Regions from separate parts of the Photorhabdus viridis genome, predicted to be linked through region 1. Evidence: predicted binding sites of a transcription regulator. Region 1 holds the regulator's gene; the other holds the start of a gene.
The links. Region 1 encodes PhoB, which activates phosphate uptake and scavenging genes when phosphate is short. Its sites were predicted from a motif close to CTGTCATAAAACTGNCNNAT; they were not measured.
Positions count from the first base shown of each region.

Region 1 (5,720 bases):
ATTGCTGCTCTGCCAGTTCAAATGCCAGTTTCAGAGGTTGGTTATTTTCAATCTGTTGTTTTAGGTCTGCTTCTTGTTTATGCAGGTTAGTGTTGAGCTGTGTGATTTCGGCGGTGAACTTGTCAATTTTTTGAGTCTGGTGATTAATCTGTTGTTGCTGTTCTTGCCACCAAGAGAATTGGTGTTGCCAGAAAGCAATTTTTTCACCGAAATATTGATGGTAAGTCTGTTGTTCGAAATAGTTTTCTAGTTGTTTTCTTTGACTGGTTAATGATAGGGCGTGCTGGTTTGCCGCGTTATATTGTTGATCATTGTTTTCAAACGCTATTTTCTGTTCGCCGATTTGTTGCAGTGTAAGATTAAGATCTTTAATCTGACTATCAATCTGATGCTCCAATGGGATCACCTGTTCTGATATCAGTTTTTCTTGTTGTTGCCGGTGTTGTTGATGTGCTTCTCTGGCTGAATCGGCATCAGTCACTTTTTGTTGTATCGGCGTGAATATCTGCTGCTGTTGATGAAGTTGCTGACGCATATCTTCCAACTGTTTATTGATTCTCTGATGTTCATACTGAGTTCGGTTTTTGTTATCCAATAATGGACGAAGTATTTCTGCTGGTTCACTGTTGGCCAGTTTTTGCAGCTGCGGCTCTGCATGGGTAAGCGCTTTTTCTGCTTGTTGTAAAGCAACCTGATTTTCAGTAGCAAATTGTTGAAGTTCTTCCTCTCGAATCAGCCATTGCTCCGAATGTTGCAGGGTTTTTATTTGTTGATTCAGTCGTGATTCAGAATCAGCGAGTTGTTGCTGTTGTTCGAGATATTGTTGATGCTGTTCTTCCGTTAACAAATCAATGGCAGAGGTTTTGGCTTGCAAAATACCCAGTTCTGACTGGGCTTCTTTATGTTGCTGGTAAATTTGTTGGGATAAAATACCGTAAATTTCAGTGCCAGTTAATTCTTCTAATAAATCAGCCCGTTCATTAGGTTGGGCATTGAGGAAAGCAGCGAAGTCTCCTTGGGATAACAGCATGGATTTGGTGAAACGACCGTAATCCAATCCGGTAATTTCGATAATTTTCTCTTTCTTATCCTGGATCTTATCTGCCAGAATTTTGCCGTTGCTGCTGAATGCGAGTTCCACTTTGGGGGCTTGCAGATTGCCGTCCGGCTGGTTGCGCGCTCGCCGTTGGCTCCAGAAAGCGCGGTAAGCGACACCTTTCACTTCAAACTCAACTTCTGCCAGGGATTCTGCTGTGTGGCGGGTCATCAGCTCATTTTGTGATGCTGAAACTGTCAGGCGCGGGGTTTCGTGATAAAGGGCAAGGCAGATGGCATCCAATAATGTGGTTTTACCTGCACCGGTAGGGCCGGTTATTGCGAACAGGCCACTGCTGGCAAACGGCTCTGTTGTGAAATCAATCTTCCATTCGCCTTGTAATGAATTAATGTTTTTCAGCCGCAGACTCAGAATTTTCATGCCTGTTCCTCCTTGTTTTTATCCTGATAGATATTATTCAGTGTTTGTTCGAAAAGGGTGGTCAGACGTTTTTTGTGTTCTTCATCTTCAAGTTCTGACTGTTCAAGCCGCCGGGTAAAAACTTCGTTAACGCTGAGTTCTGTCAGGGTTTCTCTGTTTTCTTGCGCCAGCATATTTTGTCGCTGTGTTTTACTACGCCGTAGCAGAATGACTTCAACAGGAAGTTTTGTAACCATCAATTGAACTCTTTTCTGGATATCGTGGAGATAATCTTGTGTGGCAACTTCAATATCTAACCAGACGGGTTGCTCGCCTTTATAGTCATTAAAAGTCTGTAACTGTTGCTCAATTTGTTGCAGATCACCCCTGATAAGTTGCATGGGCTGATATTGAGGAATAGGTAAAAGTGTAATGGATGCCAGTTTGTCTTGGGTGAATTCCACCAAACAGACGCTTTTTTCCTGCCCGACTTCATCAAAACTGAGCGGTATGGGGGAACCGCTGTAGCGAATATGTTCAGATTTAGCCACGATTTGTGGCCGGTGAATATGCCCAAGTGCAATATAGTCCGCCGGTGGGAAAGCTTGCGCCGGGAAGGCATCAAGTGTACCAATATAAATATCCCGGACTGAATCTGTGGCTGAGGCGCCAACGGTGGTTAGATGCCCGGTGGCAATAATAGGTAAGGGTAAATCCAGTTCATCACGTAATTTACGTGCTTGCTGATAGAGTTGATCATAGTGTTCTGCAATTGCTTCCTGTAACGCCAGTTGTTTTTGTTCTCCTGACTGACCTGACTGGCTGGTCATAATATCTCTTGGCCGCAGAAAAGGGATTGAGCAGAGAATGGCGCCAGCTTGACCTTCCCTGGTGTTAAGTGTTTTTATCTGTTTTTGTGGATCTTCGTCAGCATTCGCAATGACGGTGGTATTCAGGCAGGAAAGCAGTTCTTTTGATTCATTCAACGTTGCCACGGAGTCATGATTACCACCAAGGATAATTAACTGACAGCCAGTAGGTTGCAGTTCAACAACAAAGCGATTATATAGCTCACGGGCGTAACTGGGCGGCGAGCCGGTATCAAACACATCTCCGGCAACAATTAATGCATCAACCCGGTAATTTTCAACCTGTTTAATCAGCCAACGCAGAAAATGTTGATGTTCAACAGCCCGGCTTTTTGTAAAAAAATATTGACCAAGATGCCAGTCCGAAGTGTGAATAATACGCATAGTGCCGCCGCAATGGATTAAAGTGAATGATGATTATAATGGCTATATTCTGAATGTCGCCTTTAAATCTGGCTTCGTGAATATATCTCCGAGCCGCTTCGCATTCATGATGAAATATGATAGTTGTTTGAATTAATTATTGCGAAACAGATTGCAGGTGGAGGATAACCGAGGCAGGATTTCATAAATCTGTCATAAAACTGACGCATAATGCCTTTTAAAACTCAGTCGCGTTTATCTCAATATTTAACAGGATTAACCCATGACAAGACGTATTCTGGTCGTTGAAGATGAAGCTCCGATTCGTGAGATGGTCTGTTTTGTGCTGGAAAAAAATGGCTATCAACCGGTAGAGGCGGAGGATTATGATTCTGCGCTGGCATGTTTATCTGAACCCTATCCTGATTTGGTGTTATTGGATTGGATGATCCCTGGTGGTTCTGGTTTGCAGATGATCAAGCAAATGAAACGGGATAATAATGTCCGTGATATTCCGGTGATGATGCTGACCGCACGTGGTGAAGAGGAAGATCGGGTTCGCGGCCTCGAAGTTGGGGCAGATGACTATATAACCAAGCCTTTCTCTCCTAAAGAGCTGGTTGCCAGAGTCAAAGCGGTATTGCGGCGTATTTCACCTATGGTGATGGAAGATATCATTGAAATGAATGGCTTGGTTTTGGATGTTACTTCCCATCGTGTGACCAGTCAGGACCTGGCTCTGGATATGGGGCCGACCGAGTTTAAATTACTTCATTTCTTTATGACTCATCCTGAGCGGGTCTACAGCCGTGAACAGTTGCTCAATTATGTTTGGGGAGCAAATGTTTATGTTGAAGACAGAACTGTTGATGTGCATATTCTCCGTTTACGTAAAGTATTAGAGATTGGTGGTCATGATAAAATGGTGCAGACCGTTCGCGGTACTGGTTATCGTTTTTCTACCCGTTACTGAGTTTGCGCGCCGGAGAACATGATGTGTTAGAACGTTTATCCTGGAAAAAACTGGTTTCAGAACTGTTTCTTTTTTGTTTGCCTGCATTAGTTTTGTCGATATTTATTGGTCATTTGTCCTGGTGCTTGTTTGCTTCGGTATTTTTGGCGCTGATATGGCATGGCTATAATTTGCTGAAACTTTCGGATTGGTTATGGTTAGATCGTAGGATGTTGCCGCCGTCGGGAAGGGGGGGATGGGAGCCGATTTTTTATGGTATTCACCAAATGCAGCAACGGAACCGGAAACGGCGCCGTGAACTGGCGCTGTTGATCAAACGGTTTCGTAGCGGCGCTGAGTTATTGCCGGATGCTATTGTTATGATGACAACTGAGGGTAATATTTTCTGGTGTAACCGTTTGGCCCAGCATTTACTGGGTTTTCGTTGGCCTGAGGACAATGGGCAGCCTATTTTTAATTTACTTCGTTATCCTGATTTTAATCGGTATATGCTTTCCAGGGATTTTGTACGTCCGTTATCAATAGAATTAAATAATGGTTTCACTGTTGAGTTTCGGGTTATGCCTTACTCTGGAGAGCAACTATTAATGGTTGCCAGGGATGTGACGCAGAAACGGGCCCTGGAAAATGCCCGCCGTGACTTTTTTGCCAATGTCAGCCATGAAATGCGTACCCCTTTAACTGTATTGCAGGGTTATCTGGAAGTCATGCAGGATCAGGAGGTGTCTGGCTCGCTGAGTAATAAGGCGCTGAATACAATGCAGGAACAAACTCGGAGGATGGATAGTCTGGTGAAGCAATTATTGCTGCTTTCTAAAATCGAAGCGGCTCCTCAGATTGATATGAATGAAGTAGTTGATGTGCCTTTGATGCTTAAGGTATTGCGTCAGGAAGCCGCCGCGCTTGGTAATGAATGCTATAAAATTAATTTTGATATTAGTGAAAAACTAAAAGTTTTCGGCAATGAAGAGCAGATTCGTAGTGCAATGTCGAATCTGGTTTATAACGCGGTTAATCATACCCCGAAAGGCACTCAGATTGATATCAGTTGGAAAAAGAACTCCCACGGCGCCGAGTTTATTGTGAAAGATAATGGACCAGGTATCAGTGCAGAACATTTACCCCGTTTGACTGAACGTTTTTATCGGGTAGATAAAGCCCGTTCCAGGCAAACGGGTGGAAGCGGTCTCGGTCTTGCTATTGTTAAGCATGCTTTACATCACCACCATTCCCACCTTGAAATCTCCAGTGAAATAGGTCAAGGAACAACTTTCAGTTTTACTTTATTGTCAGGATTGATTGTACCGGCTAAATTAACCAGTAAAAGAGATAATAATGATTTAATTAAAAGCAATAATTAACTTGTGAAATTAATTATTAGCTTTGAAGGTTAAAAAAAACACAAATCATATAGTGTGTATTCAATGATAGCTAACAGCAATCACTGGTTTTGAAAAAGAGTGCAGTATATGACTCTGCATTCTGGTTTATCTATTGCCTTCTGACACTATAAAAGTTTTACTTGTGGGCAGTTGCTGGCGATTCTATCTATAATAACCACTATGGTTCTGTATTAAACAGGTACAGGTGAATATTATTTTGATAATAAATCGTTAAATTAGGGTTCAATATTGCCAATGCGGGCTTAACTATTGGCGGTATTTATATTATTCAAGCCATTAAAATGGTAACAAAAAATTAACAATTATTATGACAAATCGTTTATCATCTAAGGATATTTGGGCGTTAGGGTTTATGACCTTTGCCCTGTTTGTAGGAGCGGGAAATATTATTTTTCCTCCTATGGTGGGATTACAATCGGGTGAATATGTTTGGGTAGCTGCATTAGGCTTTCTGGTCACCGCGGTTGGTTTACCGGTAATTACAATCATCGCGTTGGCAAAAGTAGGCGGTGGTATTGAAGAGCTGAGTTCACCCATTGGTAAGGCTGCGGGGTTGCTGCTGGCGACAGTTTGTTATCTGGCTGTTGGTCCTCTATTCGCAATTCCACGTACTGCGACGGTTTCTTTTGAAGTGGGTATTGCTCCCCTTGCCGGTT
Region 1 is NZ_JBEJZY010000041.1:14,552-20,271, reverse strand. It holds gene ABR397_RS16950 (AAA family ATPase) at 1-1,477, opposite strand, end outside; gene sbcD (exonuclease subunit SbcD) at 1,474-2,709, opposite strand; gene phoB (phosphate regulon transcriptional regulator PhoB) at 2,972-3,661, shown strand; gene phoR (phosphate regulon sensor histidine kinase PhoR) at 3,685-5,022, shown strand; gene brnQ (branched-chain amino acid transport system II carrier protein) at 5,372-5,720, shown strand, end outside.

Region 2 (5,720 bases), on a different contig from region 1:
GTATTACCAATGATAAAAGTCACTGCCATTGTCTCCCCCAGCGCACGGCCAAGGCCCAGCATGACACCACCAATCACGCCATTGCGGGTGTAAGGCAACACAATGTGCCAGATAACTTCCCAGGTAGTACAACCGATACCATAAGCAGATTCTTTCATCATAACCGGCGTTTGTTCGAACACATCACGCATAACCGAGGCGATATAAGGGATAATCATGATAGCGAGAATGACGCCCGCCGCCAGAATGCCGATACCAAAGGCAGGACCGGAGAACAGTTCGCCCACAATTGGCATACCGGAAAGGACATTACCGACCGGCTGCTGGAAATAGGCGGCAAACAGAGGCGCAAACACAAACAACCCCCACATGCCATAGACAATACTGGGAATTGCAGCCAGCAACTCAACTGCTACACCAAGCGGGCGTTTCAGCCAATTAGGCGCTAGTTCCGTCAGGAACAGTGCAATCCCGAAACTGACAGGCACCGCAATGATCAAAGCAATCAACGAAGTGACCAACGTACCGTAAATAGGCACCAATGCACCAAATTGTTCTGCCGGGGCATCCCACTCTTTATGCCAGAGGAAAGAGATGCCGAACTGCTGGATACTAGGCCAGGAGGCAATAATCAACGAGATAATGATGCCTCCCAGCAAAAACAAAGTCATCAGCGCAGCTAGCCGAACCAGTGCACTGAAAATAATATCGCCGTTTTTACTGGGTGCTTTTATTGCCGTTTTCTGTTCGGCCATAGAGCTTATTCTCATCAGGGTTAACTCCCCCTTTAAAACGGGGGAGAAATCAAAACTACAAATTTAATCGATACTTTAAACCGTTGCCATCAACACGATTTAATACAGAATTTTACCGCTGCTATCCTTCACATGGGTTTTCCAAGCCGCGCGAACTTGCTCAACCACTTCTTTTGGCAGGGTTGCATAATCCAGATCATTCGTTTGTTTACTGCCTTTCTCGTAAGCCCAGTCAAAGAATTTCAGTATTTCTGCCCCCTTGGCGGCGTCTTTTTGCTGTTTGTGAACCAGAATAAATGTAGTGGAAGTGATCGGCCACGCGTTTTCACCTTGCTGGTGTGTCAAATCCTGAGCAAACGTTTTGTGCCATTCCGCTTTCTTCGCTGCGGCGCTGAAACTCTCTTCTGTCGGGCTGACAACATTGCCATCAGCAGAGACCAATTTGGTATAAGCCAAATGATTCTGTTTAGCATAGGCATATTCAACATAACCAATGGAACCCGTCAGGCGCTGAACGAATGCAGCAATGCCATCATTGCCTTTACCACCTAAACCAGCAGGCCAGCTTACCGTGGAACCTGAACCAACTTTTTCTTTCCATTCGCTATTCACTTTAGAGAGATAACGGGTAAACACAAAAGAGGTGCCGGAGCCATCTGCACGACGTACCACCGCAATATCCTGCTCCGGTAGTTTTACCCCCGGATTCAATTTAGTAATCGCCGGATCATTCCACTTTTTCACTTTACCTAAATAAATATCACCCAACGTTTTACCATCCAGTGTTAATTCACCAGATTTAATACCAGGGATATTAACCGCCAGTACGACCCCGCCGATGACCGTCGGGAATTGAAACAAACCATCAGCCGCTAATTTTTCATCGGATAAGGGTGCATCGGAAGCACCGAAATCAACGGTATTTGCCAGAATTTGTTTTACGCCGCCGGAAGAACCGATGCCTTGATAATTGACTTTATTACCGGTCTCTTTTTGATAAGAATCTGCCCACTTGGCATACACTGGGGCGGGAAATGTCGCACCTGCCCCCGTCAAGCTGGAAGCCGCGAATACAGGCAGGGTTATCAAAGAAAACGTCGCTGCCATTATGCCGACTACAGTGGTACGCATCAGTTTCATAATCCCTCCTAATGGGACATTGAGAATCAATAAAGAAATGTGTTCGTCAGATTAAAAAAGGTTCAGAAGGGAAAATAGGTCAGTTTAGTTACAGCAAAATGTCTTAATTATGACAGTTTTATGACAGCGCAATGCAAACTCAGCTTGATGCTGACATAAAACTGTCATCTCCACAGGCCATGAAATTGAAGCCGGAAGTTATCCTCTCAGGCTATCAAAAATTATCTTCCACAACAGGAATACAGGCACGGATAGATAATCCCCCTCTGGGGCTGGTACCAATTTCAATTTTCCCGTCATGAGCATCAATAATCCGCTGAACAATAGCCAGACCTAACCCTGTTCCACTGTTGCTGCGCGCTCTTTCACCTCGGACAAATGGCTGAAATAACCGTGGCAAATCTTCCTGCTTAATTCCTGCTCCATCATCCTCCACCTGAAACCAGGCAAATTCATGAGTCTGACCACTACTGACTCTAATCCAACCATTACCATAACGATTGGCATTAACCAGCATATTAGCCAATGCCCGTTTAATAGAAATCGGATTCGCGTTAACGGTTATTGGGGGAAGAGACAGATTATTTTCAATATCTTGCTCATAGCCATTCTCCGCGGAAATAACCTCTTTGAGAATAGAATTCAGTTCACAGAATTCCATTGGCATTTCTTGCCCGGTACGGAGATAATCAATAAATTGCGCAATAATGGCATTACATTCTTCAATATCTTTATTGATAGATTCAGATAAATAAGCATCTTCCTTGCTCATCATTTCTGTTGCCAACCGGATACGTGTCAGTGGAGTACGCAAATCATGGCTTACCCCGGCAATTAATATCGTCCGGTCACTTTCCAATAACTTTATTCCTGCGGACATTTGGTTAAATGCACGAATAGAAGCGCGAACTTCCAGCGAACCCGCTTCCCGCACCGTAGGCATCATAATACCTTTACCCGTCTGTCTGGCAGCATACTCCATTTCCAGCAAAGGCCGGTTCTGAAAACGGATATAAAGCCAGATACAACCAAACGTCAGTAATAAAATTGCCAATATATAACGGAAAATGGGTGAGAATTGATTTTGCTCGATCTCAGTCAAAGGAACCCTGACCCAAATATCGGGAGCCAAATAAGAATTAAGCCAAAGTATAGGGCTCTCTTTGTTTATTTCCAGACGCAGATCAGCTTTGCCACCGAGGTATTGACTCATCTTCTCACTCAGGAAATCATAATGTTTGGCCCAGCGTAAACCTTGTATCTCCGCATCAGACTCAGAATACAGCGTAATACCCAGCTCCTGATAAATCTCCCGGTGTACTACCGGTGAGATTCCGTCCTCCAGCTTTAATCTTTCAGCCATTAAAGTACTAACTTCATACGCTAGCACTTTATTGAACTGCTGCAAGCTTGGCATGATAACGAAATTCACAACGATCAGGTAACTGGTTACCAGACTGATAAACAGCATAGCCATGACCAGAAATAAAGTACGGGTAAAAGTGCTGCGAGAGGAGAATCGCAATCTCTTCATACACGGCTTCCATCAGGCACAAAGACATAACCCAGTCCCCAAATGGTCTGGATATAGCGCGGGTGTGCAGGATCTTCTTCAATCACACGGCGCAGACGTGAAACCAAAACATCAATAGATCGCTTCATAGTGCTGTATTCCCGGCCGAGGGCTAATCCCATCAGCTTATTACGGGACAGCGGTACACCAGGATAAGAAACCAGCACTTTCAATATGGCAAACTCGCCACTGGTCAGTACCATATGTTCATCTCCCTGAAACATTTCCCGGGTGCTTAGATTAAGACTGAACTTACCAAAATTAATAATTGCGTCATCCTCAGCGGGTATGCCTAGTAACTTATTCGCCTGACGGCGTAATACTGCCCGGATACGCGCCAATAACTCACGAGGATTAAATGGTTTAGGAATATAATCATCAGCGCCGATCTCCAACCCGACAATACGGTCTACTTCTTCCCCTCTTGCCGTCACCATAATAATTGGCACCGGATTATTTTGTTTTCTCAGTCTTTGGCAAACAGAAAGCCCATCTTCCCCAGGTAACATGAGATCCAATACAATTAAGCTAACAGATTCCCGTGTCAATAAGCGGTCCATCTGCTCCGCATTAGCAGCACTACGTACCTGAAAACCTTGTTCTGTCAGATAACGCTCTAATAACGTTCGTAAGCGCATGTCATCATCCACCACAAGGATTTTGTTACCTTCTTGCATTATTGAACTCCAAATAAATACTACATGCTTTGCTAAATTTATCATTATGAAGAAGATTAAACCAAAGATAGAATCCAGATATATATATTTTAAGATAATTTCTATAGGACTTATTTTCGTACGTTATTAATCTGAATGATTAATTCAGTGGTAAACCACTGACTGCCAAAATCCTACAACTGACTGTTAAGCATTGATTTTTTTACGATAATTTCGTCACCTGTTGGTTTGCTCATCAGTATTCCGGCTACCGGAGAATTAACCTAAATCCACCAGCTAACTGAATCAAATTCATCAGGCAGGCTAAACGAATAATGCTTTCCGTTTCATATCACCTTCCTATCTGATCCACGCACTAGCGTAAACTTTTTCTTCCTATAATAAACAATTTAGTTCGCTTTTTCTCCAATTGAACCCTCTGGCCTGTTTTTCATTATCAGTAAAGTAGGAAGCGCGTCACATTTTCTGTCATGCAACCAATACAATTCTTCAACGCTGATACAAATAAATTTACCCAGACAACTGAATAGCTACTCACTTTTTCGCTGGCAGTAGCCTGAAGGAACGACGATGCCTTGACCACTAAAATGTAGCCAATGCGCTGACCTTGCAAAATGGGAAAGATTTATTGACTCACAATTTCGGAGCAAAAACTTTACTCTTTAGGGGTTAAAAGACATAAATATAATTCATACGTTATGTCACAGATGACAAATTATAGCTATTATCAGTAAATATGAAAGATAATACAGAGATCACTCAGCCAGAATAAAAATATGATTATTTTTATAATGAATCAATTTGTTATGTCATTTTTTGCTTGACGATGAAAATTCGACATAATTGCAATGACATAGAGTGTTCCTATTCGTCTCCAAGGATTACGATATGAAACAATTACAAAATGTAATATCTCTTACTCCATATCAACAAGATATCTTTTTTGAAAATCAGCGCAACCCACAAAGCGCTCAATACACTTTGGCACAGATACGGTACCTTTTTAGGGATATTAATCTTGATAAGCTCGTTATGGCGGCAAACAATGTTATTAATCAGGAAATCATCGGCAAAATACAAATTTTAGAAGAAAATGAGTTATTAACCCAGTGTATCAATCATTGTATGGCTGAGGTTAAAGTCGAGATAATCAACAGCGAATATTTACAATCACAATCTCAAACTGGTGAAGACTTTATTTCGGCATGGCCGGCTAAGGTATTCAGTTTAACCGGTGTTCCTCTGTTAGAAGTCGCCATTGTTGCCCCGAACCAGGCTAATTATGTCGCCTTTTTGTTACGTACCCATCATATTGTTTGCGATGGCTGGGGGATGAATTTAATCAGTACAAAAATCCTCCAGCAATATCAAAGTTCAGAACCTGTCCCAGAATATGTTAACGCTCAAAAAAAGTATCTGGCAGCTATTATCCGCTCGTTAGAACAGTTAAAACATCATTCCATGGTGAATGATGTCTCTGCGCTGACGAAAACTATAGAGGGGATTGAACCCGTTTTATTTACCCGTAAGAAGTCAGCCGAAAATACCCAATTTATAAAACAACAGATGACATTA
Region 2 is NZ_JBEJZY010000022.1:31,908-37,627, reverse strand. It holds gene pstC (phosphate ABC transporter permease PstC) at 1-755, opposite strand, end outside; gene pstS (phosphate ABC transporter substrate-binding protein PstS) at 855-1,895, opposite strand; gene envZ (two-component system sensor histidine kinase EnvZ) at 2,110-3,429, opposite strand; gene ompR (osmolarity response regulator transcription factor OmpR) at 3,426-4,145, opposite strand; gene ABR397_RS11160 (amino acid adenylation domain-containing protein) at 5,034-5,720, shown strand, end outside.
Region 2: pstS (phosphate ABC transporter substrate-binding protein PstS) is a predicted target of PhoB. The motif match lies at 2,003-2,022, and genes of this name have one in related genera.